DNA from 4 places in the Acetobacter oryzifermentans genome. Region 2 is predicted to be linked to each of the others. Evidence: riboswitches for the same ligand, from Rfam matches in the RefSeq annotation. Region 2 holds a riboswitch; each other region holds the start of a gene.
The links. A riboswitch is a leader RNA that binds a small molecule or an ion and turns the genes downstream of it on or off. The one in region 2 is predicted to bind cobalamin.
Positions count from the first base shown of each region.

Region 1: another riboswitch for cobalamin. It lies ahead of WG31_RS11395 (DUF1636 family protein); the one in region 2 lies ahead of WG31_RS02585 (TonB-dependent receptor plug domain-containing protein).
Region 3: another riboswitch for cobalamin. It lies ahead of WG31_RS11305 (DUF2147 domain-containing protein); the one in region 2 lies ahead of WG31_RS02585 (TonB-dependent receptor plug domain-containing protein).
Region 4: another riboswitch for cobalamin. It lies ahead of WG31_RS08150 (Rieske 2Fe-2S domain-containing protein); the one in region 2 lies ahead of WG31_RS02585 (TonB-dependent receptor plug domain-containing protein).

Region 1 covers NZ_CP011120.1:2,407,115-2,414,513, forward strand. The annotation lists gene cobN (cobaltochelatase subunit CobN) at 1-2,889, opposite strand, end outside; gene cobW (cobalamin biosynthesis protein CobW) at 2,909-3,961, opposite strand; gene WG31_RS11395 (DUF1636 family protein) at 3,958-4,386, opposite strand; cobalamin riboswitch at 4,570-4,803, opposite strand; gene WG31_RS11400 (MarR family winged helix-turn-helix transcriptional regulator) at 5,009-5,476, shown strand; gene WG31_RS11405 (FUSC family protein) at 5,466-7,399, shown strand, end outside.
Region 2 covers NZ_CP011120.1:521,762-529,160, reverse strand. The annotation lists gene WG31_RS02585 (TonB-dependent receptor plug domain-containing protein) at 1-1,140, opposite strand, end outside; cobalamin riboswitch at 1,277-1,511, opposite strand; gene WG31_RS02580 (Na+/H+ antiporter) at 1,564-3,276, opposite strand; gene WG31_RS02575 (LysR family transcriptional regulator) at 3,342-4,265, opposite strand; gene WG31_RS02570 (SDR family oxidoreductase) at 4,423-5,196, shown strand; gene WG31_RS02565 (TonB-dependent receptor) at 5,414-7,399, shown strand, end outside.
Region 3 covers NZ_CP011120.1:2,385,592-2,392,990, reverse strand. The annotation lists gene WG31_RS11320 (c-type cytochrome) at 1-234, opposite strand, end outside; gene WG31_RS11315 (GMC family oxidoreductase) at 227-1,864, opposite strand; gene WG31_RS11310 (sorbitol dehydrogenase family protein) at 1,886-2,557, opposite strand; gene WG31_RS11305 (DUF2147 domain-containing protein) at 2,671-3,135, opposite strand; cobalamin riboswitch at 3,177-3,416, opposite strand; gene WG31_RS11300 (carbohydrate porin) at 3,494-5,086, opposite strand; gene dctA (C4-dicarboxylate transporter DctA) at 5,450-6,754, opposite strand; gene WG31_RS16200 (hypothetical protein) at 7,028-7,150, opposite strand; gene WG31_RS11290 (aromatic ring-hydroxylating dioxygenase subunit alpha) at 7,163-7,399, opposite strand, start outside.
Region 4 covers NZ_CP011120.1:1,732,405-1,739,803, forward strand. The annotation lists gene WG31_RS14990 (hypothetical protein) at 1-68, opposite strand, end outside; gene WG31_RS08145 (hypothetical protein) at 95-496, opposite strand; gene WG31_RS08150 (Rieske 2Fe-2S domain-containing protein) at 493-1,587, opposite strand; cobalamin riboswitch at 1,915-2,146, opposite strand; gene WG31_RS16175 (hypothetical protein) at 2,130-2,258, shown strand; gene WG31_RS08155 (DUF1852 domain-containing protein) at 2,504-3,487, shown strand; gene WG31_RS08160 (methionine synthase) at 3,515-4,546, shown strand; gene WG31_RS15495 (hypothetical protein) at 4,566-5,054, opposite strand; gene WG31_RS08165 (epoxyqueuosine reductase QueH) at 5,251-5,808, opposite strand; gene metF (methylenetetrahydrofolate reductase [NAD(P)H]) at 5,822-6,874, opposite strand; gene WG31_RS08175 (LysR family transcriptional regulator) at 7,101-7,399, shown strand, end outside.

The DNA of each region.
Region 1 (7,399 bases), 910 kb from region 2:
TGATGAACCTTCCAGCCAAGCTGTTCCAAGTTCCTGCGTATGAGCCCAAGATCCCGCAGTCAGGCGTTCCTCAACGCCTGTGCCGTAATTACCAACCGCAGCACCAAAAATACGAGCCGTAGCCCGCTTTCGGGCCTCTCCTTTCAGCCCTTTGGCAGATGCCGCCAAAGGATTCCATTCGGCAGGTTCATTCCGTTCCGCAACAGCCGCTACAGCCTGATCAAACAGGGCAATCTGATCTGCAAAAGCATCACGAAATAGGCCAGAAACACGCAACGTTACATCTACTCTTGGCCGGTCCAACACTGGCAAAGGAATAATTTCAAACCCACAAACATGCCCTGTGCCAGCGGTGCGCTGTACCTCTATTCCCATAAGACGCAAGGCAAGGGCCATATCCTCTCCGCCGGTGCGCAAACTGGCAGAACCCCACATATCCATAATCATATGTGTTAGATGTTCACCCTGTTCCTGCAAATGCCTTGTCAGCAAAAGCTTTTCCATTTTCTCGGCCAACACCATGGCAGAAGGTGTGGGCAATGCGCGAGGGTCCACCGTAAACAGATTGCGCCCTGTAGGCAGCACATCCACCCGTCCACGGGTTGGCGCACCGGCTGGGCCGGGTGCTACAAAACGTCCATCTAATGCAGCAAGCAGGGCGTGTGCCTCTGCTTGCCCGCTTTGCATGATTTTATGCGCCACTTCAGACATGAAAACAGTATCCGCCTGCCGCCCGCATGCCTGTGCAATAATCTGCACCAGTTTTTTGGAGTGTACGGCTGGTTTGCCAAAAACATGCAAACCATCACGAATTTGCAGATCTTTTACATCGCACAAATAGGCATCAAGCCGCGCAAGCGCTTCTGCCTCATCCATTTCTCCGGGGCGCACACCGCTTTCAGCCAACACACCCGTGCGCACAGCTTTTTCTAAAATATCAGCACGTAGCAAAGCGCCTCGGCGGGGGTCCAGACCGTCTGCTTCAGCGTATTCATCAATCAGCCGTTCGAGTTCCTGCGCATCTACTGAAAGTTCCGCCTGCATGACAGGAGGCGTCATATGGCCGATAATAACAGCACCCAAACGCCGACGCGCAGCTGCGGCCTCACCCGGATTATTGACAATAAACGGATAAATAACCGGCACATCACCCGTCAGCACAACTGGCCCACAGGATGGAGACAACGCCACAGCCTTACCGGGCAACCATTCCAGCGTGCCGTGCGTGCCCAAATGCACCATGGCATCCAGTTTTTTTACATGTTGCAACCACAAGTAAAATGCAACGTATGCATGGCATGGAGGTGTGTCTGGATCATGATACAGCGCTTTACGGTCCGCTACTGCCCCTCTATCTGGCTGCACTGCCAGAGAAATATTGCCCAACTGGATGTAACGCTGACAAAACACGCCATCTTTTACATTGGCATCGTGTTCGGGATCACCCCATGCGGCAAAAACAGATTTTACAAAATCCGGATCCAAATCTGCCAAAAACTGACGATACAGCTTTGTATCAAGAACAGGCTTTGAACTGCCACCAACAAGCGCTGCGGCAAGGGCTTTTGCATCAGGAACATTTTTTGCTCCTGTATGATAACCTGCCTTATGCAAGAGCGTGAGAATGGAAGATGTAGATGCAAAACCATCTAACCCCACAGCATGCGCTATATGGGCCCCAGATTTTTCGAGCCCTGCACCTGGGTAGTCAGACAAAATAATAGATATTTTTTTGTCTGACTGCGCCATTTTCCGCAATTTAGCCCATGCAATTGCACGGCCTGCCACCAACTTTATCCCCGGTTTATAAGGTTCTCTAAATGCAGGCTGTCCGGGCTGTGCATCTTTTCTGAAAGAAATTGGAAATGTTGCAATTGTGCCGTCCAGTTCTGGCAATACCACTTGCATGGCCATATCCGCCCGCGCCAGACCTCGTGGGCTTTCTTGCCACAAAGCCTGTGTGCACCCCGGCTGCAGAAGCTGCAAAATAGGCGCATCGGCCACATCCAATGGTGAAAAACCATTCTGGCTTCGTGCAGAAAAACATGTTGCGTCCAGAACAACATCCGGTTTTACACGTTGTAGATAATAGCTTACATCATCAGAAACGTTAGGATCTTTCAAAGATGTAACATATACAATATCTACAGCACAGCCACGTTGCGCCAGTTCTTCTGCCAAACATTCCGGCCCTGCCACGTCTCCTACCAACAAATGCGCGCGATAAAGAAGTATCACTGCTTTTATCTGCACCTGAACTGGCATGACGGTAGTAGGATAAGAACGATATACGCCCCATGCAGGCAATGCTTTAGGATGTGTCCCTTTATCTTCCTGCATCCCTGCCAGTGCAGACATAACTTCCAATGCTGCGCAGATGTTATCCGGCCCTCCTTGTTGGAAAAAACCGTTTAACCGCGCGTAATATTCTGCGGAAATAGTGGAAAGTTCCGCCAGCCGTCCATCATCTCCGGTATGTACTGCCTGTTCCCGCACATCAGAAACAGAACTTTGTGATGTATCACCGGGTAACAAAGCCAGCGGCACGCCTGTTTCACGGCTCCATGCCGCCAGTTCTTCTGCCCCATAACGCCAGTAATCCAAACCACCCAACAGCCGCACCACAACACAGCGCGCTTTTTGCAATGTGGTTTCAATGTACAAATAGATCGACATAGGATGGCGTAATCTTGCCAGGCTTGTGACCTGCAAGGTGGGAAGCACTATGCCTTCTTCAGTTTGAGCACGTAGCAAGGCTTCTGCATGGCGCAGGGCCAGAAGATCACTTTCTGTAAAAGAAAGTACAACAAGATCAGCAGAGGGAAGATTGAGATCCTCTGCCATTTCCTGTTCATCGAGCGTCCGGTTTTCCCGCACCAAAAGATGCATAAGCCTACTCCGTCCTTAATCAGGCCGTTACCAAGGTGCCGCCAAGAGCCTTGGCTATGGATGCAGCATCCAGCCCCTTTTGCCCGATCACGACAATGCGGCCTTCTCGTTTTTCGTTAGCGGAAAGAGGACGATCAAATTCGTGCCGGAAACGCACCCCCACACCCTGCACAGCCAAACGCATAGCCTTGCCTGCTACCGCTGCAAAACCTTTCATGCGCAGTACATCATAACGGCGCGCCGTATCCTGCAAGAGCGTTAAAAACTGCTCGACGCTGTGCTGCTCAGGCACGCGCACGACAAAACTTTCAAAGTCATCATGTTCGTGTTCGCCATCCTCTGCATCATGATGAGAAGGACGCGCAGCCAAGTCTGCTTCTGCCGCTGCCCCAATCCCAAGCAATATGGCTGGATCCACCTTGCCTTCTGTGGCACGCACAATCTGAACTGGGCGTGGTGCCGTGTGGCGGATTTCATCTTCAACACGTGTCAGCGCATCTGCATCCAGCAGATCTGTCTTGTTCAACACCACAAGATCTGCGGCATTAATCTGATCTTCAAAAACTTCTGCTAATGGGTTGTCATGATCCAAAGAAGGATCTGCCGCACGCTGCTGGGCAATAGCTTCAGGATCATCTGCAAAACGGCCTGCTGCCACTGCTGGTGCATCTACTACCGTTATCACGCCATCAACTGTCATGCGGTTACGCACTGTTGGCCAACCAAAAGCCTTGAGCAATGGTTTAGGCAGTGCCAAACCAGATGTTTCAATAACCACATGTTCCGGTGGATCAGCCCGATCTAGCAGAGCTTCCATGATTGGCAGAAAATCATCTGCTACCGTGCAGCACAAGCAACCGTTGGTCAGCTCTACAATGTCATCTTCCTTGCAGCCTTCCACTCCGCATCCGCGCAGGATTTCCCCATCAATGCCAAGGGAACCAAATTCGTTCACCACCACGGCAATACGGTGCCCTGCAGCACGCTGAAGCAGATTACGCAAAAGGGTTGTTTTACCTGCCCCTAAAAAACCAGTGATAATGGTTACAGGCACGCGAGATGCGATTGTCATGAAGGCTCCTGTTCATCATAAAGTTGTGCGGGAACACGCCCCAACACCATATTGGAAAGAGATGCCGGACGGCGCGAAGGCATGACTGTTCCCCGCGCAGACTTTGCATAGAGTTGGGCATAAGCCAGCAGATCTTCTGCTTTTTCTGTACCCAGATGTCCTAATAACCATGTCCAACGCTCTGGCATAGCAATGGCTGCAGTGCATCCGCGATCGCAGGCTGCCAAACACTGAACCTGACGCAGCAGAACGGGAGCTTCCTGCCCAGTAGCTTCTGCTTCCTGCACCAAGGCCTGTAAACGTGCATATAGCTGGGCACCCGGCGGTTGATCCATAGCAGGCCCACCGCGCCGACACGTGACACACACATGCAAAACAGGACGATTCTGAAGTGATTTTTGAGAAAAATCGGGAGCTTCGGCCATGCTGTATCCCTGAAATAACCGCCATTCTCAAAGAACAGCCGCTTGACGGGGTGCAGACACCCGGCGCCTCTACCTCAGAGATAAGCAGAGGAAATATACCCTATGGTACATCTATGCCTGCCGGGCACCCCGCCAGCAGCAACGCCAGAACTTAATAATAACTAAGACCCACCAACATGCTTACGCATACTGGCACCAATGGCAGGTTTCCTGGCTTGTACCCACATAATACCCCAGCCATAGGCCAGAACATAAAACGGCGCTCCCTACCTTCCCAGCCTGCATGCAGACCAGTGGTTGAGGCCCGAAAGCCCTTACGGAACACCATGGGTAACTTACAGTTGCGGGGGCAGCGACGGCCTTGCACCGTTCTTCCCTTTTCATCCCGTAAAGGACACCATTAGCCGGTGCACAATGCGCATAAGCGGCCTTTGCTTTCAACCCGCAGTTTTATGACCTCACAACTTTAAGCTCTACCATCCGAAACAGGAGTGAGGCTTCACGCTAATGTTCCTGTGCTTTGTAGCTTTATTTCCATTATTGACGCGCAAAACAGCTATGTTATATTCGTATGAATATACTTTATATATCAAATATTCTTTAGCTAACTAATGAGGATTCCATGACTTCTCCACGCGTTCTGCCCACACTGGATGAAACGCGTTTTTCAGACATGGCGCTTACCTTCCGTATTATGCGGTTAGCCACAGTCTGGCGCACGCAACTGGACAGGGCCTTGCGCCCCCATGGCATGACATTAGCCAGTATGCGCCCGATGGCTTATTTGATGATGATGCCCGATGGAGCCACGCAAAGTGATCTTGCAGCCGCCATGAACGTGGATTGTTCTGCACTGGTGCGTATTCTGGATTTGTTGGAAAAACAAAAGCTGATCACACGCCAACAGGATATGCAGGACCGGCGCGCCAAAAAGCTTGTGCTCACACCTGCAGGGCAAGAAAGATGTGTGTTGTTTCACACTATTTCTGCACAGCTTGAACAGAATGTCCGCCAGAACCTCACGGAAGACCAAGTGCGTAGCTTAATTCATGATCTTTCCTGCATGCTGGAAACACATCATGAACGCTAGATCCGAGCAAAGCAGTAACACACTATCTTCCTTTAACGCTGTGTTCTCCCGCTGCTTACCTGCCCTTTTTTCTGATGAAGCCCAGTGGAATGCCTTTAAGGCTACCGCGGGCTATTCTGCCCGCGTCTTTTTATGCATTGGCATTGCCGTTTTTCTGGCGTTCACGTTCCAGCTTCACTCTCCCCTCAGTGCAGCCACAACTGTTCTTATTGTGGCAAATCCAACTGTAGGGGCTATGGTTTCCAAAAGCGTATGGCGTGTTATCGGCACAGTTATTGGTGCCGTTATCAGCATTGGCATTATGGCTGTATTTGTGCAGTCCCCTGTTCTGTATTTTGCGGCTCTTTCTGTTTTTGTCGGAATAGCCTGCATGGTCGCCACATTCCTGCGCTTTTTTCGCGCCTATGCTGCTGTATTAACCGGTTATACAATTGTTATTATTGCCGCACCTGCTTTTGCGGACCCAGACAATATTTTTCTTTCTGCAATGGGGCGACTTTCTGCCGTAGTAACCGGCGTGGTGGTAACGGCTTGTGTATTTATGGTAACAAGCCCCCGTAAACCCAGTGCTGTGATGGAAAAACTGGGCAACGCCTTTCGTGACACCATTCTCCACGCAAAAAACTTTCATGCACAGGAAGGTATTTCTTCTCACCCAGAAGAAAATACGGAAAAAGAAAACAATCCTTCCGAAATAACAGATACTACAACCACAGGCACAGCATTCCGTAGCCTGCCGCAACCTCTTTATGATAGCCGCAGCCGCCTTCTGGCGGGTATGGCAGGATTAACACCAGCCATAGAATTTGCCGCAGCAGATGACCCCGACATGCAGGCCCGTATTTCCAACCTGCGCTTGGCACTTAACCGTTTAACCGGGCTTATTGTCAGCTATCATCCTTATTGGCTCAATCTCTCTTTGGTAGATGCGCAATCACGCCCTGTGCATCAGTATGTTGCCGAAACATTAGAGCAGATTCTGCACCTTACAGAACAACCCGGCTGGCTGGAAAACCCCGCCCCGGTTTCTGCCTGCCTGCATGAATGCCTGAAAAATCTGGAACAACTTTCACGCAACAATCCGGCGCCCAGTTTGCTGGCCACATTGGATAATACGCGTGATATTTTGGTACAGATAGATCTTGCCCTATACGATCTTACAAGCCTGCGCCGCGATCGTGAATCTTCCCACACACGCCAATATCTGGAATGGCCTGTAGCCTTGCGCAATGGTGTGCGCGGCATGTTCATTGCACTTCTAGCTGGCATGCTGTGGTATGTGTTCCACTGGAGCGCTGGCCCTATGCTGATTTTGTATGTAGTTGCCGCATCAAGCCTGCTTTCAACAGCTCCCTCCGCCGGTAAAGCAAGCCCCATGATGGCAACAGGCACCATGTTGGCTGTGCCTATGGGTTTTTTATGCCATTCCCTGTTTCTGCCTCGTATAGATGGCTACCCGCTTTTATGGCTAACTCTCTGCCTGTTTCTACTACCTGGTGTATGGCTGCAATTTCACCCGCGCTACAGCATTGGTGCATTTGGATATGCAGTGTTTTTCACCATGCTGCTCTCTATTAACAACCCTATTATTTATAATGATCTCGCACTCACCAATAACTGGATAACCATGGTAGCAGCCTGCATACTTCTGGTGCTGGTTTTCCGGGTTATTCTGCCGCCAGACCATCGGTTGGATGCTGCGCGGCTGGTTTCTTCCCTTACGCGCAGCCTGCAACAACTCGCTCTTTCCCACAGTAACAAGCCCGTGCAATGGATTGCATGGGAAGGTCTCCAACTTCAAAAAATCACGCGGCTGATGATGCGTCTTTCCTTTATTCCTTCCGGAATAGACCGGCAGGGCTATACAGATGCGGCCTTTGCAACACTTTCTCTAGGTCGGCTAATTTTACGCCTGCGCTGGAA
Region 2 (7,399 bases):
ATCGCCTTCCAGCGTGGTGCCGGTTTCTGTCCAGCTTCTGCGGCCTGTCATATACCCCAGACCAATGACCTGATCGAACCTGCCACCAAATGAGGACAAATGCGCAGTGCCCCGCACAATGGCCTGATTTTGCGTGGTATGTTCACGCTCGCTGCTGACATCACCGTAATATCCCAAGCGGCTGTAATATTCATCTTCCATATTATAGCTGCTGTAGGTGTGCAGATTGCTCTGGATCAGCCGGGCCGTTAACCCCAGATCAAAATTATGCGTCACATCATAGCCAAGGCGAATATTGGCGGAGCGGTTATCGTTTCTATCCCCCCGGTGGCGCTGCTCCTTATCTGCGCCAAAATAGCGCCCGATATAACGCGGGATTTCATGAAAGCCATCCTGTCGGTAATGAGAAAGCTCCACATTGTAATGGAACTTTCCCTTACTGCCGCGCGCGCCCATAACCTGATTAAACGTGCCGTAAGATCCACCTTCTACCCGCACAAAAGGGGTGAACCTGCCCTGCCCTTGCGCGGTGGTTATATCAATCACCCCGGCCATGGCATCCGCCCCGTACAGGCCACTTTGCGGCCCGCGCAAAATTTCTATGCGGCCCATGCCATCAGTTACAAACTGCGCGGCATCAAACGCACCAGAAGTGGAGCTGCCATCGTTAATATCCATGCCATCCAGCCGCACTTTTACCTCGTTGGCATTGTTACCACGCATAAAAATAGAGGTGGTGCCCCCAAAACCGCCCGAACGCACCACATTCAGCCCCGGTTGGCGGGCCAGAATATCTGTTAACGTGCGGCGCTGCTGGGTGAGTATCTGCTTTTCTGTCACGATCGTCATGGCCGTGCCAATTTCATCCGCCCGCATGGGCCGCCGTGCGGCACTAACCGTAATGTAATCCGGGTACGCCTGTGCGCTGCGCGCTTGCACAGCTTGCGTGCCCTCCACCCCGGCCAAAACAGGCGCATTTTGTGGCGCCGGAACGGTGGTAGCTGGTGTTGCTGCCGCCTTGGTGGCAACAGTATTTTTGCCCGTTGATGTGGCGGGGGTTGGGGCATCTGCCGCCCAAACGGCGGTGGTTTCTACCAGCAGCAAAGATGAGCCGGTAAGCAAAAGGGTTTTAAGGCGCATGGCTTTAGGCAATCTCGCGGTTTAACAGCGTTGCCACGAGACCTGGCCCGGCTTTTTCCACCACAGGGGCGCAAACCACCCCATAGGCTAACCGCTCGCCCAACCTGCCAGCACACCCCGGCTGACATGCCCCGTCTGCAACTGTGTGCTGATGGCAGGTCTCCTGGCTTGCGGTTTTTTCGGTTGTGGCACCCCTTCCCGGAAAGGTTTGTTCCAGTGGGCCAGCGCGTAAGGCGCTGTGCGTGCACATCCATGCCGCTTACAGTTGCGGGGACAGCCCGGGAATATCGCAAAACCATTGCAGGCAACGGCGCGGGCACCCGGTTCCCTTTTCATTCCCCTAAGGGGAAACCATCATGCGGTGTGGTTTACAGGCTGGGGGTGGCTTGTCAACAAAAGCACGCCACGTTTGGCAGGCGGGCTTTAGGCCTCCCGCGGGAGGCGCTGAGACTGCGAGCGGATCACCTGCTCCTCATAATCCAGTTCCTGCTGGAGCTTCCATTCTGTTTGGTCATTGATCTCTCTGCGCGATGTCATATCTCGCATGGCCTGCCGTTCTGCCCGCAGCAATTGCAGGCGCAGGGCCAGATCCATACGCGCATGGCGCAATGCCCGGTTACGATCCAGCGGCGTAATGCGCGGCGTTTCATCCTCCTCTTCCAACCGGCTGTGATACAGTTGGTAGAGGCGGTCTATCACCTCCTGCCGCAGGGCTTCATCTGCGGCACTTTGCCCCTCCGGCTTAGCCAGTGCTGTACCCTTTGGGGTGGGCGCAGGCGGCTGCGTGCGCGCTTTTGTAAGCACTGCAAGGGCTGCGCGTATCAGTTTTTGGCGGGCCATGTTTTCTTCCTGCGCATTCTTATCCACCGTTTCGTGCGGCAAAAAACGCAGGCACAGAGGAATGAACACACTGGCAGCCAGCAGGGAAAGCACAATTACACCTGTAGCCGCCACCACCACGGCATCGCGCATGGGAAAGGCATCTGTGCCATCCGCTCCTTCTGGCAGAGAGAGCACAGCCGCCAGCGTAACGGCCCCGCGCACCCCGGCAAATGTCAGCAACAAGCTGCCTGCAAAGCCCGTGGGTTCAAACGGCAGGCTGCCAATACGCGCCACCACCCAACGGCCAAAAACGGATGTCCATACGCCTGCAAACCGCATGGCCAGCATAATGGCGTATATTTGCACCACAAACAGGCTAACCTGCCACAAAGCCACATCGTATTTATGGCCCAACGCCACGCCATGTTGCAGCAATTCTGGCAACTGCAAGCCCAGAAACAAAAAGATAAGCGCGTTAAAAACGTAGCTGACAATGTTCCATACGGTTGTGGCCTGTAAGCGGGTAAAAGTGGCGGTATCCTCTATCATACCGGAAAGTTTAAGCACCATGCAGCCTGCCACGGCGGCCAGAATGCCCGAACATTCCACCGCTTCCGCCGCTGCGTACATTAAAAATGGCAAGAGCAGCAAAAAGATGATTTGGGATTGCGAATCATCATACCCACGACGCACCAGCACGCGGTTAAGCTTAACAGTCAGCCATGCCACCGCAGCGCCCACCAGCAAGCCGCCCAGCGCCACCATTAAAAACGTGCCAAAAGCCTGCCTGTAAGAGAACTCCCCCGTAAGGGCATCGGCCATGGCAAAGCGAAAGCACACAAGGCCGGAGGCATCGTTAAACAGGGCCTCACCAGATAAAATCTGCAACAACCGATTGGGAACTTTGCGCCCTTCAATAAGGCTGGAAACAGCTACCGTATCTGTGGGGGAAAGCGCTGCCGCCAGCGTAAAACAGATGGGCAAGCCCAGTTCGGGCACAATCCAATGAATAGCATAGCCACATACCAGCGTGCTGATAACCACAAGCCCAAAGGCCAAAAACAGAATGGGGCCGCGCAGTTCTGAAAACTCACGCAATGGCATGCGGAATGAATCTGCAAACAGCAAAGGCGGCAGAAATACAAACATGAACATATCTGGCTGCAAGCTGACATGCATGCCCGCCAACGCCGCAAACACACCCAGAATGATAAGAACAACCGGCTGCGGAACCTTCTGTTTAAACAGGGCAACAAGCAGGCTGCTAACTGCCGCCAGCAAAAGCAGCAACAGAATGTTTTCTATGGTTAACATGGCTTGCGCTCTTTGGGCGTGTTTAGGCGTTTATGCAACGGGCATTCTGCACATACACGCCACCTTTACGGAGCAGCGGAAACAGGGCGTAAAACCTGCTGGCGCACCAGTTCCTCCAGCCATGCGGCAAACACCTGCACCCGCATGGAAAGATGCCGCCGGTGTGGGTAAAGCAACGCCATAGGCAAAGGGGCCGCACACCATTTGGGCAGCACTTTTACCAACTGGCCGGTATGCAGATAAGAGCGCACATCGTACGCGGGTATCTGAATCATCCCCAACCCAGCCAGCGCACAGGCTATAAGGGCTTCTGCACTGTTTACTGTTACACGGCCCGGTATATCCAGCATGTGGGTTTGGCCGTTTTCTTCCCACTCCCATTGTTCCACGCGGCCATTCTGGGGGGAGGCATAATTTACGGCCTCGTGCCCATGCAGCAGGTCTGCCGGGCATTGGGGTACGCCATGCTGATGCAGATATGCCGGGCTGGCCACGTTTATCAGCTTTAACTCCCCCATACGGCGGGCAATCAGGCCGGAATCCTGCAAAGGGCCCACGCGCAGCACACAATCCAACCCATCTTCCACCAGATTAACGGCCTTGTCCGTTACCCCCAGTTCCACCGAAAGGCCGGGATATGTTGCCAGAAAATCGGGCAATGCCGGAGCCACTATCAGCCGCCCAATGCGGCCGGGCATGTTAACGCGCAATACGCCTTGCACGGCACTTTCGCTCTGGCGGAACAGATTTTCTGCTTCCTCCACATCCGCCACAAGGCGCAGGCAGTGTTCGTAAAACGCGGCGCCATCTGGCGTGGGGGCAACGGAGCGGGTTGTGCGCGTTAACAGACGTGCACCCACACGGCTTTCAAGCTGTTGCACTGCGGCAGACACACTAGAGCGCGGCATGCCCAAGGTTTCTGCCGCATGGGTAAAACTGGCGGCCTCCACCACACGGGCAAAAATACGAAAAAGATCTATTCTATCCATACACGTTAGCCTTGTGGTGGCTGCCTTATTGTTCGGTAAATCTGGCAAGTGTTGTCAGAACATACAGCTTTATCCGGCTATTGTAGCTGATACGATGACAATAGAAAAACGGGGGCCACCATCCATCGCCCCTCGATCATGCAAGGGAGCAGCCAACATGGTAGATCACAGCATTAAAGGCAAAACTGTTCTAATAGCCGGTGGGGCCAAAAATCTGGGCGGGCTGATTGCGCGGGATCTGGCGGAACATGGCGCAAAAGCCATTGCCATCCATTACCACAGTGCAGCCAGCAAGGCAGAAGCAGATGCCACGGTGGCTGCGGTAAAAGCCGCAGGCGCACAGGCCGCAGCTTTTCAGGCAGACCTTACGCAGCCAGGTGCTGTTGCCAAACTGTTTGCAGATACCAAAGCCGCTTTTGGCGCGCCAGATATTGCCATTAACACCGTGGGCAAGGTGCTAAAAAAGCCGATTGCAGATACCACGGATGAAGAATTTGATTCCATGTTCGCCATCAACACCAAGGTGGCGTATCAGTTTATCCGTGAAGCTGGGAACCATCTGGCAGATAACGGTAAGCTGCTCACACTCGTCACATCTCTGCTGGGGGCTTACACGCCGTTTTATTCCACCTATGCGGGTTCCAAGGCTGCGGTAGAACACTTTACCCGTGCGGCCTCCAAGGAATATGGCGCGCGTGGCATTTCTGTTAACGCCATTGGCCCCGGCCCCATGGATACACCGTTCTTTTACGGGCAGGAAAGTGCAGATGCCGTGGCTTACCACAAAACGGCAGCAGCGCTTTCTCCCTTCAGCAAAACGGGCCTGACAGATATTGAAGATATTGCCCCGTATGTGCGCTTTATTGTTTCTGAAGGCTGGTGGATGACGGGCCAGACCATTCTGGTAAACGGCGGTTACACCACAAAATAACATCTGCCTTGTGCCCGTAGGCACAACGGTATGCGCAAGGAGGCCACGTGTTGCATGTGGCCTCTTTTTTTGTGCCTTGCTCTGTGTGCAAAGCTGTTGCGCGCGTGCAACAGCCCACAGAAAGCTGCACGCACACGGCTCATTCCTATTGTAATGTTATACTATTACATAATACATGCTGCGCCCTCCGCCACACTCAACCAAGGCAGCACACAGCATGATGGTTCGATCAGCCGCTCTTCTTCTCTGCTCCACTGTTTTAACTGCTCTGGGCAGCAGCATAGCCCTGGCTGAAACCACAACGTCTACAACAGAAACAAAGCAGCAGAAGCCCTCTGAAACAAAACCGCAAAGCGTAAAAGTAATTGCGCATGACAAGAACGATGCCGAACAGGTAATTGTTACCGCGCATCTGGACCGCATGCGTTCAGAGCTTTCGCCCTCCACCGGGGCCACTGTGCACAAGTTCAGCCGACAGGCGCTGGAAACCATTCCGGGGGCCGATAACGCACCGCTTAACCAAGTGCTTTTGCAAGCCCCCGGCGTAGCGCAGGACAGTTATGGCCAGATCCATGTGCGTGGAGACCATAACGAGGTGCAATTCCGTTTGGATGGCGTGCAATTACCGGAGGGGCTGAGTGTGTTCGGGCAGGCGTTGATGACGCGCTTTGCCGATAACATGTCCCTCACCACCGGTGCGCTGCCCAGCCAGTTTGGGTTTTTGCAGGCGGCTGTGGTGGATATCAACACCAAGAACGGCACCACCAATTCTGGCGGCAATCTCTCACTTTACGGCGGGGCGCGAGATTATTTTTTCCCTTCCCTGCAATATGGTTTTCATAAAGGGAAGTGGGATTTCTTTGCCACGGCAGATTATGTGCATGACCGCACGGGCATTGAAAACACAACGTCATCCTTCAACGCCATTCATGATTTAAGCGAGCAATATCACTTTTTGGGCCACCTGCGTTACACGGCGGATGAAAACACGCGTATCAGCTTTATTGCCGGTGTTTCCAACGCAGAATACCAACTGCCCAACAACCCCGGCCAGCAAACCCAGTTTGCCATGCCTGCCTACTCTGGCAGCAATCTGGCGCAGCAGTTGAACGGCAGCGTGGACAGTGCGCATTTGGATGAGCACCAAAAACAGATTACAGATTTTGCCATTCTGGCATTGCAGAAAGAGATGGGAGACTTCAGCCTGCAAAGCTCTGTGTTCTCCCGCTATAGCAGCCTGCGCTATTCTCCCGACTGGCTGGGGGATCTGGTGTATAACGGCATTGCCCAGCAAGCCGCGCGCTCTGTTTTTTCCATGGGCACACAGCATGATGTGACATGGCGTGCTGCCAAAGATCACACCGTGCGCTTTGGCTTTCAGCTTTTTGTGGAACGCAATACCTCTAAATCCCTCTCCCGCGTGTTTGCGCAGGATGGTGAGGATGCAGATGGCAACGCCACCTTTGGCACAACCCCGCTCAGCATTTACGATGGCAGCGGTAAAACTGGTACGGTTTACGGCCTATATGCGCAGGATGAGTGGCGCCCACTCAGCAACCTGACCATCAATTACGGCCTGCGCTTTGATGGTGTGAGCGAATACACGGCAGAAAAACAGCTTAGCCCACGTATCAACATTGTGTGGAAGCCATGGAAAGGCGGGGTGATCCATGCCGGATATTCACGCTACTTCACGCCTCCGCCGTTTGAAGTTGTAAGTTCTTCCTCGCTTTACAAATTTGCGGGCACCAGTGCCGCGCCCTCTGTTTACCAGAACAACAAAGTGCGGGCCGAGCGCGACCATTACTTTGATGCCGGTATTGAGCAAACCATTCTGCCGGGCTGGCGTGTCTCGTTCGATGCCTATTACAAGCTGGCTCATAACCTGATTGATGAAGGCCAGTTTGGCGCCCCAATTATCCTAAGTGGCTTTAACTATCGCCGGGGGCAGGTGAATGGGTATGAGGTCAGCACCTCTTACGATCATGGCCCGCTTTCACTCTATGGCAACTTTGCGTGGTCTCGCGCCATTGGTAAGGATATCACCAGCGCACAGTTTAATATGGAACCGGATGATCTGGCCTACATTCAGCACCGCTGGGTCCATCTGGACCACGATCAGCGTTGGACGGCCTCTGCCGGGGCGGCCTATTCCTTCTTCCATAAAACGCGCTTTCCGCTGCGGCTATCTGCCACCATGGTA
Region 3 (7,399 bases), 940 kb from region 2:
AATTACATCACCCATAGGTGTTGCAATTTTTAGGCCACCAGCAAATGGCTGCGAACCGGGCTTGGTGTGACAGGCAATACAATCTGATGCAGTGGCAATATAAGCACCACGGTCCAGAACAGCCTGATCCGGAGCTGCATCTTCTGCATGGACAGGTGGCTGGGTAAGAGCGCAAACACCAAGCACCGTGCCTGCCGAAAGAAGGGTGCGCAAGGTTTTGGAAAAATCAGGCATGAGCAAGTTCTTTTTTCAGCGTATCGGCAACACGTAGCGCTAAGGCAGCTACAGTCAGGGTGATGTTGCCGGTGCCAACGGTTGAGAAAACCGAGGAACTGGCAATAAACAGATTGTCATGATCATGCGTTCGGCAATGGCCATCTACCACGGAATCCTTGGGATCTGCGCCCATAATGGTGCTGCCTGCGGGATGATCCTGCGGGAAGTAGCCCGGAGTCCACTGTTCATCCGTGCCGTGCATCAGTTTGATTAGGTCGCGGAAAACATAGCGTGTGTGTTCACAACTGCGCACAGTGTATTCGGGCAGCTTATAGTACACTTCTGGGTGCGGAATCCCCAGAATATCCTTATGCTCTTTGCTGAGTGTCAGACGGTTGTTGGGATCTGGCAGAGCTTCGTTATGGCTGAACAGCCGTACAGTGTGTGAAGCTAGGTAACGGATCTGTTCTTCCAGTTCCCGGCCAACGTACCCTTTGGAAATAGCTAACTGGGTAGCCAGATCCACTTGGTTATCATCCACCATGTGCACAAGGTAGGCCCCACGGTCTGAGCGCCAGTTTCCATCACGGAAATTGTCGATCACGTTGGTTTCCAGCGGCCCACGGCCCGGCCACAAGGCTTGATCGCCACTGATGAAGGTAACCTGTACACCGGTATGATCCATCATGTTGCGGCCTACATGGCCGGAACTGTTGGCAACACCATCCGGGCTTTGTTCATCAGCAGAAAGCAGCAGCAGTTTAGCTGTTTCAATGCAGTGCGCAGCAATAACAAAATATTTGCCCGTAACGCGGTGTGACCCTTTGTCGGGGTCAAAGTAATGCACGGCGGTTACGCGCTTGTTCGCGCTGTCTCGCTCAATCTTATACACCACAGCGTTGGGGATAAACTTAGCCCCGGCAGCTTCTGCATGGTAAACGGAATAGCTACCGTTATACATGGCCCCAATAGGGCAGATGGGCATGCAGTTATTATGCCCTTCACATGTTGGGCGGCTATCATACGGGCGGGTGTTACGTGCTTGTGGTTCGTGCACCACGCGCCACGGCGTTTTTTCCTGAATCAGTTTGCGGAATTGTTGTGCAGCGTAAGAAATGGGCAGTGCATCCATAGGATATGGCTGCCTGCGGGGAGACCCAAGATCTTCCACCGCAGGATCTGGCCCGCAAACCCCCATCATGACTTCTGCCTGATAGTAAAAGGGCTCCAGATCATCGTAAGTTAAAGCCCAATCGCGGCCCTGACCGTAACGTGTTTTGAGTTCAAAGTCTGATGGTAGGTAACGCCATGCGCACCCAGCCCAGTGCCATGTGGTGCCTCCCATCATACGTAAGTAAACCTGCTGATAGGCTTCGGCATTTGGGCCGGAGGTATGCAGATACTCGTTAGGGGTTTGCTGATCAGGCGGATGCCGTGCCCAAGGCACAGCCGGAAATGGCCCCTGATAAGAGGGTTTGTTTTCCAGATTGCGGAAGTTTTCTACAAAATGCTGGCGGTCAACACGTGGGCCAGCTTCCAGCACAATGACGGAAATACCGGCGCGCGCCAGTTCGTTGGCAATAGAACTACCTGCAACGCCTGATCCTACGATCACAACGTCGGCTGAAAGATTTTCTTCGGAGGGCATAAAGCGGGGTATCCCGTAAGATCAGGTCGGTTCGATAACAAGGGCGGAAGCAGAAAGTGCAGGGTGCCCTTTTGGGCGTGCAACTTCTGGTGGCTTGCTTGTCCAGTAGAATGGGCCGCCTGTTGCATAGGTTTTGGGGTAAACGGCATCCTTGGTGATGTCGAACATCAGGGCGGAGCGGTAAATCACCACTTTGCCATCCGCAATACCTCGGTACCAGCCGGTCAGAATTTCGTGGATAACATCTTTAAGTTTGGGATCAGATTTTTCTGCTGCATGAGCAAAGGCAGATGCCGTCGTAAATTTTTCTCGCTCTAGTAGAGTATGCAGGGTGTTAAGTTTATCCTGTCGATCGGCATTGGCATGCACGATATTGGCATATAGGGCCGCACCAATCTGGGGGTTTAGCGTATCTCTATCTGTCAGTCGCTGGGATATCTGCATAAAGCGAGAGAGGTCTTCAGTGTTTGGTGTAGTAGGCGCGGTATTAGCAAGCGCCGCACCTGTTGTGCCTGCAACAGAAAGACCAATACCACCTAAAAGCACATCCCGACGGGACATGCGCAACAGTTTATTCAGGCGCATGGCGTTAGGAGATGAACACCACTCCGCCACAGGCTGCCCCTCGTGCGTTTGTCTCATTCTTCGGATTCTCCCTACAAAACCGGGCTCCGCCTTGTCAGAATGAAACATTGCGGAGAAATATCGAGTTCAAAATTACGGGTAGTTTTATAGGGACGGCCTGAGCTTGCAAGCTGTTGTAATGGAATAATAGGTTATTTCATGCTTCGTTGAAGCAGGTATGCTTAGGGGTTAATGTGGCAGTTGTTGCCTATACGGCCATGAAACGGCTGCCAGGTATCTGTTCTACCAAAGAGCTCCAAACCTAAAAAACCATGCAGTTTCAGGGCACCATCATCCGCTATCCATATAATAGCATCGTAAGTATTTTTGCTCTGAGGATCAAAGATATGACCTTTCCAGTGGTCATGCCGGTCTTCCATGGGATGGAAGCCTTTGAGCATCTGAAGGTTACATTCTGTTTTTCTACGGCCAGAAGCTTCTTCATCTTGCGTTAGGTTTAACCCTACAAGGTTCCCACACATTTTATCGCCACAGGTGTGGATATTGAATACGCCTTTACCGTCTTCCGTAATCCATTGTCCGGTTATGGCTGGTGTAGAGGCGCTTTCTGCATGAGCGTTGGAGGGTATATTGCTCCAAGCAAGAAGCAGTGCTGTTAAAAATGAGCTAAAGGCATGTTTATGCATGTTACTGCCTGTTTTGCCGCTGCCGGTTCATCCCGCCCGGTATGATGTGCCTGATGGAGGCAGGTCTCCTGGCTTGGGGATATGGTATGTTAGACCTTTTACCTTCCCAGCCGTGTTTATCGGCCAGTGGCTAGCCGTGACCGGCAGCAGGTCAAACCTCCCCTTACAGTTGCGGGAGCAGCTGCCGACTATAAAGATTCTGCTTCAATTTAAGGCAGAAATCCGTACACGGCATTCCCTTTCAAGCCGCTTGCGCAGCACCATCCATCTGTTCGAATATATATTCTAGCAATAAGCAGGTTTGGTGCCAGTATGAGAAAAGCAGGGCAGGTGAGATGTTTTTGCGCCTCGCTTTGCCTTACAGGGCAGCAATAACCTTAAGCCCTGCCAGAATAGCATTGGGAATAACCGAGGTTTCTCCGGGGCGCATCATGTACTCAAACTCGGATGTAATAACCAAGCCCGGTGTGACAGGAATGCCGTAATATGCTTCCAGAATTGCAGAATGTGTTTGTGGCCCATTGATATAGGGGCCAAGGGGAACGCCCGCAGCTTCCTGCATACGTTGCCCATAGGCCAAGCGTGGGCTGAGTTGGTAATAGGAATACATGACGCCCAGACGATCCAAAGGCCGGTGGGGGATAATACCCAAAAGGGAAGCCCCTGCGTAGAACTCGTTTGAGAATGTGGAGTTACTTGGCGTGTTATGAATGAAGCCAGCTAGCACATATCCGCCAGCCATCTGATGTTCGCCATGGCTGCGATACACCATCTGGTCTGCCTCTATATAAAATGTATCACGCGGTTTGAGTTTGTGCGGATGCACAGAGCCCGCAAAAGCAGCGGGAATGGTGCCAACCATATCGGGGTAAGGAGACGTGTCATGCCCAAAACCGATTTTGTAATGGCCCGGAAGCTTGCGCGTGCCAAAAAACGGTTCCCACGTTAACTCAATGGGAGTTTGAATACCTGTATAAGGCTCATCGCCCCATGCCCAACCTGTATTGTCACGTGCTTTGGGGCCTATGCGATAAATACCAGTGCGCAGGATAAGATCATGCGTTGGCCGAAAGCGCACTGTGCCTCCCCATGATGTTTTGGGGTAAACGCTCCAACCTGCCGGTTCTCGTATAGCCATGGGTGCAGAGCACATGGTCATGAATGTGCACAGTAAAATAGAAGTAGAATAGGTATGTGTAAGTGAAATGCGTCCGACATTGATATTGATACGGTTGTGAAGAAAAGATTTTTCGAGATACAGATCGGCAAGGCGGGCCGCTGCGGGGCCGTGAATACTCCATACTTCTGTAAGAAGTACATTTCTTTCCCCAACATGATCCCAGCCGACTTGTCGGCCTTCACGGTTCATAACAATACCATGCAGGTACCACCCTTGTAGCGGATTCCAACCGGTAAGCTTGCCGAGATCAAACAACATGCTGGCACGAATTTCATGCGTATAATCCATACCTTTTGAAAGACCGCCAGCAAGATTGGCTATACCTTCACCTTTATATGTTAACTCAAAGGTAAAGCCGCGTTCGCTTAGTCTGTCGCGCCAAGGTTTAAGGCCCGGAGCCAGATTGCCAAAGGCCTGTTCAGCAACAAAATACCCCGCACTGATATCCTGCCTGCGTAACGCTGTATTATTATGGTTTAACAGGTAGGAAAGGCTTTCAGTATCAAACAGGGCGTCCAGACGTTCTTCAGCTATCGGGCGTTTGTGTTTTTTTGGTATCTCGGCGTTAACGATAGATTTTGAAGAAAATTCAGGTTTCTCAAAAGACTTGGTGGTTTCATTCTGTTGAGCGCGCGCGGAGGTAGCGTGAAAAGCAATATCAAATGTGAAAAGAACTGTCCCGATATAAAGCAAGCGAAGAACGGATAAACATTCTTGCTGGTAGCGTGATGTTTTTTGTTCTGAATTTGAAATGATATAAGTTGAGGGCATTGCCCGATCCTCATGGCGCAAGAACGACCATTGCGTACAAGTGGCATGCAGCAACGGAGCATCTCTGAAACAAGGGGAAAGAAATACAAAGATTAAAGGGAAAGGCGGCTGGGTGCTTTCTCTTTAAAAAATAGATTTTGTAATTTTAGCAAACATTTTTCAGATCTCACGTTTCTTTTTGTTTTTATTATCGCGGATTATGGAAATTAAATTACAATCAAAAAGATTCAAGGATTTTTTTCTGTTATAACGAATACTCAAGAAAAAGTTTACAAAATTACACTGTTACAACAAGGTTTATTCTCAATTACAAATACAAGAAATCCGTAGGCAGCCAGAGGAGCTACCTACGTAAAAGAGGTATCAGACTGAAGGTGTTTTTGTAATTTGTGGTTGCGTGTGCAAGGCCTCATGAAGTTGCGTATCATCCAACGCATTTTCCCAGCGTGAGACAACAATAGCAGCAACAGCATTACCAACCAGATTGGTAAGGGAACGACATTCAGACATAAAACGATCAATACCCAGAATAAGCGCCATGCCACCCACAGGCACGCTGGGTACAACAGAAAGTGTGGCAGCCAGAGTAATAAAACCAGCGCCTGTTACACCAGCAGCACCTTTGGAACTCACCATAGCAACTAGCAGCAGGGCAAGTTGTTCCTGAAAGCTTAGGTGCACATCAGTTGCCTGCGCAATAAACAGCGCAGCAAGAGTCATGTAAATATTGGTGCCATCCAGATTAAAAGAATAGCCCATGGGCACAACTAACCCTACAATCCCTTGGGAGCAGCCAGCCCTTTCCAATTTGGCAATCAAACCGGGTAGGGCGGATTCAGAAGAACTGGTGCCCAACACAATCAACAGCTCTTCTTTTAGAAAGACCAAGAGCCGCAGAATGCTAAAACCAGCCAATCGTGCCACAACACCCAGAACAACGCCTACAAACAGAATGGCTGTAAGATAGAATGTTAGCACCAAGGCAAGTAGGTGCAGAATGGAATGCAGGCCAAACTTACCTACGGTAAAAGCCATGGCACCAAAAGCCCCAACAGGTGCCAGATACATCACCAAACGTACAACTCCAAAAACAAGTTCTGTCAGGCTGTAAAACAGATTAAGGACGGCTTCCCCCGCTTTACCCATTTTGGCCAGACTGATGCCAAACAGGATGGCAACCAGCAGAACCTGCAGAATTTCACCCGATGTAAATGCTCCGGCGGTTGTGGAAGGAATGATCTGCAACAAAAAATCTGCAAAGGAATGATGCTGCGCGGCAGCACTTACAAACTGTGTAACAGAACTTGTATCAAGGCTTTCGGGGCGAATGTGCAGCCCAGCACCGGGTTGCAGAACGTTAGCCACAAGCATGCCAATGGCGAGTGCCAAAGTAGAAAAACACAAAAAATACAGCATGGCTTTGCCAGCTACGCGGCCAGTTTGCTTAAGGTCCGCCATGCCAGCAATGCCTGTGCACACTGTTAGAAAAATAACAGGTGCAATGACCATTTTGATAAGTTTAACAAACCCATCTCCCAGCGGTTTAAGTGCGGTGGCAACAGAGGGGAACATTGCACCCACGGCAATGCCTGCACCCACAGCCACCAGAACCTGAAGGTAAAGGAAGCGTTGGTGTGAACTGGAAAGGGGAGCAGATGATGGAAGCACGCCTAAAAATCTTTCTGTTCTTGTTTTTGTGCCTGTGGTGCATCCTGATGGAATATATAGTGTTATATCAAGAATATACGCGCAGACTCACGTAGGGTAACGCGTGTTTATATCGTTTGGGAAGAGAGGGTATATCTCTTTTTCTTGAGTTTTCTAGGCGTAAACAATGTGGAAGGTGAATATTCAGGCATAAAGTCCTAGATTATAGAGGTATAATTACATGGATGTAATGATGCGGGGGTTGACCATATTTTTATTGTGAATGTTAGACATTCAGTGTGGGTAAGGGGCTGCGCGTGCTGAGGCTGCATTGGGCAATCTGGCTCCTGTGTTCACATGAAAATGGTAGGTCAATACCAGAATAACCTTCATCTTCACGGAGGAAGAAGGAGCCATGATCTTATCCTTTCATGCGGTAAAGAACTGGCTCAAGCCAATGGTGCGTAAGGCGCGCCGGTAAGCAATGGAACTGCGATCTGCCACCACATGTACTTCCAAAGAAGGGTCAAGCGGTAGGTTTTCGGGTTTCTGGGCTTCTACCAAGGCGCGGTCTTCCTCAAAAACTTTCAGGTTGAAATCATAAACATCCTGCAAAGGTAGGTCGGTATCAAAGTTACGACACATGGGTGCAAACATGCGCGTTTT
Region 4 (7,399 bases), 1.2 Mb from region 2:
AGATCTTTTGCCGCCAGATAGGGCCTGCCTGCCCCATTCTGGGTGGGGAAATCTATGACATTACTCATGATCTGTCTCTTCAGGTTCACACTGTTCAAGAAATCATAAATTCAACTTGCACACGACAATACAGATCCATCGCAGCTTTCTGTGCACCAATCAGATTCTGAACCGCTATATAGGTTTGCACGTAACTTGCTTCCGGCACGTGCGCTGGCCTGTCAGTCAGCGCCATCGCCATTTCTATCGCTGTATCGAGAAGCGGCCTGAAATGTGCTTCCAGATAGTCACCACGCATCTGGTGGTCTGTTGGTAGATTGGAAACAGTCATCTGGAAAAGATCATAGCCATTCTGCTGCAATTGTTCTTCTTCAGGTAAAGCCGCATCTGTCTCCAGCAAAGAAATGACACAGGTTCGATCAGGCGCCAGAAGAATGATCTTTTCCAGCAAAGGATGAAAAGCATGGGAAGGTGGCGCGATAAAAGGCAATCTCATGGGGCCGTCTTTTCTACACTCTCTGGCACCTGACCACATCGCCTGAGCAGATCACGAAGTTGATTGATAACCGGGAAGACTTCCCGATTGTGATCTCCACCGAGGTCTTTCCATGCAGCCTGTTCCAGCTCGACAATCTCGCGATCTTCAAAGAAGACGCGCTCCGTGAATGCGACCAGTATTGGCCAGGCAATATCCAGTAAAAAAGGCACTTTCAGTCGTTTGATCGACAACAGACCGAAAACACGGTTGGTCAGCTCCTCACGATCCTGCGGCACATAAGATATCCATAACTCCATCACGGGTTCCTCAATCCCTTGCGTTTCAATACGCAGGATCTGGTAAGGATATTGTGTCCTGATGGTCATGACATCCCGGTAGGCAAAATCCCGACCATCACGGCGTCTCTGGCCGTAGATCAGCGCCTCGCTCAAAGGCTGTTTGCCGCCGGTTCGTGCAAAAGTGTAGCGGGCCTCCACAAAATCCTCTCCGTGATCCATTCCGAGGAACCGAGGCTTCATTTTCCCGACCAACCGACTGTGCAAAACCTGATGATTCATATCCATCAGATTTTCATGCATGAAACTGTAATGACAGTTCACCACCTGCCCGAAGCGCCGCGTGCGATAGCGCCTGTCTCTCACCCTTGGAAAATCAGGAAGCGAGGTCGTCGCCGCAAGAGACTGGTCTCCCATGAAAACAAAAATAAGCCCATCTTTTTCGCGGCAGGCCCAACTTTTGAGACGCAGACATTGCGCTTCGGCTGAAACATTCGGCGAAGCACATTGGCCGTCCCGGTTATATCTCAGACCATGAGCAACGCAGCTTATCAGGTCACCATGGACGTTTCCTTTGCCAAGCAGAACCTGCCGATGGGCGCAAAGGCCATCTAGAGCATAAGGAATGCCGCTTTTGGGGCGCACGACGACGATATGCTGTCCTGCAAACCGGACATCGATTGCCTTTTCCCGTCCCAATTCACGGGACCAAGCGACAGGATACCAGAAGTTCGGGTTGGTTCTGACACGTCTTAAATCAATCTGTACCGCGCACGCTGAATGATCTGAAATTTGGTGAAGTTCGTTTTCCATTGCCTCGGCTTTTCAACTGGCTCAGCGCAAAGGAAACAATACAACGCCTCGTCATGGAGCATCGTGTCGTCTCTCACATTTTGTCTGAGCAAGTGTACCCGTTATCAATTATCGGACAGAATGCATGATTGTCCGGTGACTGACTCTGAAGTGTCTAACGAACTAATGCTGTTTGCAGCACAAAAGCGTCATTCGTATATCGGCCAGAAATAATGGGGTCAGCCCCCCTGACCTGAAAAGAGTCCATCGCCTGATTCATCAGGAGTGACCGAGGCATGAGGCAGACAGGCATATATTCTCTCCTCCCTTCGGTCATCCCGCCCGACGGTTGGTGGCTGAGCAATGGCAGGTCTCCTGGCTCACGGATCATGGCCAACTGGTTCCAACCTTCCCGTTCCTATGAGAACAGTGGTCCACGTTCAAAGTGAACGAACCAGCGGCATACCGCCTACAGTTGCGGGAGCAGCCTCCGACTTTGCTTCCGGCCGATTGTCTGACCAGAACATAACGGAATTCCCTATTACCCCGCTTGCGCGGGACCATTGAAGCGTTTGCTCCTGCACCATGCCGCCAAACGCATCCTACGTGCAAGCTGGAACATTCTGGAGCTGCGAAAGGCAGATATCAGTTTTTCGCATGTAGACCGAGACCGGATTGAGCTGATGCCCTGAAAACAAACATTACGCCAATCAGTTTCTGACTGCGTCTTTTCCTGAGACAATGCAGCCACATTAGTCCATGAACAATATTGATGTATTGATGAAATCAAATCATTTCTGCTCACGGGTTCGTTCAGGCATAAAGCTACCATGACGATGACCACCACCGCCTAAAAAACTCAGAAGACAAACTTGGGGACGCCATGCCCCCGTGCCCGCATTCTGGTTTGCGGTGGAAATAGGGATGCAGAACAACAATGATTCAGGATTCGACATTCAGTATCCATCGGCTTCGTTTCGATGAAAACTATCATCCTTCCGACAGAACCCGCCTTACGACCAATTTTGCCAATCTGGCGAGAGGGAAAAGCCGTCAGGAAAACCTGCGCAATGTCCTGCGGATGATAGACAACCGGTTCAATGATCTGGCGCATTGGGATAATGCCAACAGAGATCGTTACACTCTTGAACTTGAAATCGTTTCTGTGGAGATGGATCTCGCCTTTGCAGGCAAAAGCGGCAGCTTTCCTCTGATCGAAGTCCTCTACACAACAATTGTTGATAAAAACGCCAACAAACGGATAGAGGGCCTCGCCGGAAACAGTTTTTCCTCGTACGTGCGGGATTACGACTTCAGCGTGTTGTTACCGGCTTACAATAAAGAAAAAGCCAAATTCAGTGTTCCCCATAATTATGGAGACCTACATGGAAATCTCTTTAAAAGCGTTATGAACTCGTCTGCTTACAAGCAGAATTTTAAAAAATTACCGGTTATCTGCCTCAGTGTCTCGACCAATCGCACCTATCATCGAACGGAAAATCAGCATCCTGTTCTCGGCGTTGAGTATGAACAGCGTGAATTTTCTCTGACAGACCAGTATTTTAAAAAAATGGGAATGCAGGTTCGTTATTTCATGCCGCGCAATAGTGCTGCGCCACTGGCCTTCTATTTTTTTGGCGATCTGCTGTCTGACTACTCTGCTCTTGAACTGATTAGCACCATCAGCGTGATGGAATCTTTTCAGAAAATTTACCGTCCTGAAATTTACAATGCCAATTCTGCTGCGGCTGACTGTTATCAACCGAGCCTAAAACATCAGGACTATTCCAACACCCGCATTGTCTACGATCGGGAGGAGCGTACACAACTGGCGATCTCACAGGGACACTATACGGACGAGCATTTCATCAAGCCATATCACGACATTCTCGAAAAATGGTCTGCCGGTTACGTCGCCTGATCCATCAGAAATACAAGGTTACCTCTCATGAAAACACTCCTCCCCACCTCAACGGCTGGCAGCCTGCCGAAACCCTCATGGCTTGCCAAACCTGAGACACTCTGGTCCCCCTGTAAATTGCAGGGGGAAGAGCTGGTCGAAGGTAAGCAGGATGCGCTTCGCCTGACGCTGGACGATCAGAACCGTGCTGGCATTGATATCGTCAGTGACGGCGAGCAGACGCGTCAGCATTTCGTCACGACCTTTATTGAGCATCTCAGTGGTGTCGATTTCGAGAACCGTCAGACAGTCAAAATTCGCAACCGCTACGATGCAAGCGTACCATCCGTTATCGGCGCTGTAGCGCGTGAAAAACCGGTTTTTGTCGAGGATGCAAAGTTTTTACGCACCCTGACAAAAAAACCTATCAAATGGGCGCTCCCCGGCCCCATGACGATGATCGACACGCTCTATGATGGCCACTACAAAAGCCGTGAAAAACTCGCCTGGGAATTTGCCAAAATTCTCAATCAGGAAGCAAAAGAACTGGAAGCGGCTGGTATCGACATCATCCAGTTCGATGAACCCGCCTTCAATGTTTTCTTTGATGAGGTCAATGACTGGGGCATTGCCACATTAGAGAAAGCTATTGAAGGGCTGAAGTGCGAGACAGCAGTTCATATCTGTTATGGTTACGGCATCAAAGCCAATATCGATTGGAAAAATGCTCTTGGGGAAGAGTGGCGTCAGTATGAAGAGATCTTTCCCAAACTGCAAAAATCCAATATCGATCTGATTTCATTGGAATGTCAGAACTCCCGCGTTCCAATGGATCTGATCGAACTCATTCGTGGAAAAAAGGTCATGGTTGGCGCCATTGACGTGGCCACCAAAACCATTGAGACGCCTGAAAAAGTCGCCGATATTCTGCGAAAAGCACTTCAGTTTGTTGATGCTGACAAGCTTTACCCCTGCACCAATTGCGGTATGGCACCGTTACCGCGTGATGTAGCGCGTGGAAAACTGGATGCTCTGGGCGCAGGTGCGGAAATTGTTCGAAAAGAACTTTCGGCCGGCTAGGTAGCTCTGCGGGTTTCTATCATGGACGGCAGGACACAGGTCTTGCCCTCCATGATGCCAGAATTTCTGGAGACATCAGCAGTCTCACCACGTCTTCCGCGCTGTATAAAGCCAGCGAGAAACGCCCTCGATCCTTTATCATTTTCGTTCCAATCGGCCGGAGCTTACCGTCACGCGTCCATCTGATACGTTCCCGACTGGAAACTCCCAAAGCATCCTGAAGAGTGGCTGGTGTGAAAGGGCGTGTGCAGATTTCCTCCACCGTCGTGATCAATTTTCCAATATCGCGCGCTTTATTGGTCGTGGGGCACGCCATGTCCAGAATGTGCTCGAACCGACGCAGTCGTTTCCGACATTCCTGCTTTCGGCAAACAATAATCCTGTGATGTTCTGAAAGAAAATCCACAAAACGGGTGAGACGTTCGCCCTTTGAAAGGGCCAGACGTTCAGGTGCATGGAGATAAGACAGAATATCTCTGACAAGGGCATGATGTATGGGTCGTTTCACCGTTCAAACAGTATTTTGTCCAGATCAACGGAACCACGGGTTTACACAACACGGACAGCCGAACTGACTTTCCTCATCAGAGACACTGTCCTCCGGCTCATCACATCTCAGAACTGGTTCGTGCTGTAGTTTATTATCACGTGTCGTGGTGGGTGGAACTTCGCCGAACAAACAAGCTCCGTCATCTTGTGTGTGATCAGGCCTCATCATCAGTTCCATAATAGAGCTTGCCAAGCTCGATCGGCGAACGCCCCTGACTGCGGCGGTGAGCATTGGTATCACGCAGGGAATAGACGCAGCCGCAATATTCCTGCTGGTAGAACTTCTCCTGCTTGCTAATCTCGATCATTCGCGCGGAGCCACCCCCTTTGCGCCAGTTGAAATCCCAGTAGGAAAGTCCTTCATAAAGGGATACGGCGCGTTGGCCGCAGTCATTGATCTGCGCCATGTTCTTCCATCGTGAAATACCGAGTGAACTGGTCATCACCGGGAAACCATGCTCATGAGCGTAAAGCGCTGTGCGCTCGAAGCGCATATCGAAGCACATGGTGCAACGCACACCGCGTTCCGGTTCCCATTCCATGCCTTTCGCACGGGCGAACCAGTTGTCCCTGTCATAATCGGCATCGACGAAGGAGATACCATGCTTATCAGCAAACCGGATGTTTTCGTCCTTGCGAAGAAGATATTCCCGCTCAGGATGGATGTTCGGATTGTAGAAGAAGATCGTGTAGTCGATACCCGATGCGGTCATGGCCTCCATCACCTCACCCGAACAGGGTGCGCAGCATGAATGGAGGAGCACCTTCCTGTGCCCATGCGGTGGAGTCAAAATCTGCCGGGGTTTCTCGTTCATCGGGGACTTCCGTTTTTTCCAAAAGGCCTGTCACATTATGAGATGCGTTCGTCTGCATCGGACGCACCCCAAGGATATGGGCAATCGCGTACGTCAGGTCAGCACGGTTCAACGTGGAGACATGAAACTCGTTAATCCCATAGGTCTGCAAGGTACGGATCTGTTCCACCGCCACCATACTGGCAACGATACGACGAAGTTCAGGATTCTTCGCCGTCCCATCGAACAGATGCCTCAACCATGCCGGAACAGTTACCCCACACACAGCCGAGAAGCGCACGATCTGCTCGTAATTCGAAACCGGCATAATGCCAGGAATGATGGGGGCAGTAATTCCGGCCGCCAGACACCGATCCAGAAAACGCAGATAAATTTCACTATCAAAGAAATACTGCGTGATGGCCCGTGTGGCCCCCGCATCAAGCTTGCGCTTGAGGTTATCCAGATCAGCTTCCGGGCTTAACGCTGTAGGATGGGTTTCGGGATAAGCGGCGACAGAAATATCGAAATCCGCGATACGACGCAGACCGGCAACAAGATCACTGGCATAGATATAGCCACCCGGTCGCGGACTATCATCAACAGCGCCTGCGGAAGGATCGCCACGCAGGGCCACGATATGATGAACACCAGCATCCCGATAGCAACGGGCAAGATCATCTACGGCCTCGCGGGGCGCACCGACACAAGTCAGGTGGGCGGCGGGGATAAGGTCTGTATTCCGCTTCAGACGCAACACCGTGGAAAGAGTACCGGCCTGCGTGGTTCCGCCAGCCCCATAAGTGATCGAGACAAAGCGGGGTGCGAGAGGCGCCAGACGCCGGATACAGTGCCAAAGCCGTTGCTCCATTGCGTCAGTTCGCGGTGGGACAAACTCGAAAGACAGAATTGGGGTTTCGGAATTACACGACAACAGTCTGTCGATACGCTTTTCCGACAGCCAGGTGCTCAAAATGCCTGTCATGTCAGCCGGAAGTTCTCACCGCGTTCAACTTTTCCTTGAAAATGTCGGAAGAAAGATTGAAGCCACCGTTCGATCCACTGTGAAAGTGGTCGTGAATGTCGTTGGAGACCATGGTCTGCATCCGCATGAATGAATGATTGATCCTTCATAGTAGAAGTTTATAAAAATGAACTGAAATGATATATTTTTATGGCTATATGAATTTCGTGCATTTATCGGACAAAACATGGGCATTCTGGAACGCAGCCATCTAACAATCATTCGGGAAGTTGCACGGGAAGGTTCGCTGACGGCTGCCGGAGCGCGTCTGAATCTGACCCAACCAGCACTCAGCCATTCTATCCGCAAGATTGAACAGCAGCTTGGTGTCAGAATATGGCGGCGGGAGGGGCGATCCCTTGTTCTTACGCAGGCTGGTGAATGGCTTTTGTCTCTGGCAAACCGTCTGCTCCCTCAGTTTGAACTGGCGGAAAGCCGTATTGAACAATTCGCCAATGGCGGACGCGGTACATTGCGCATCGGAAT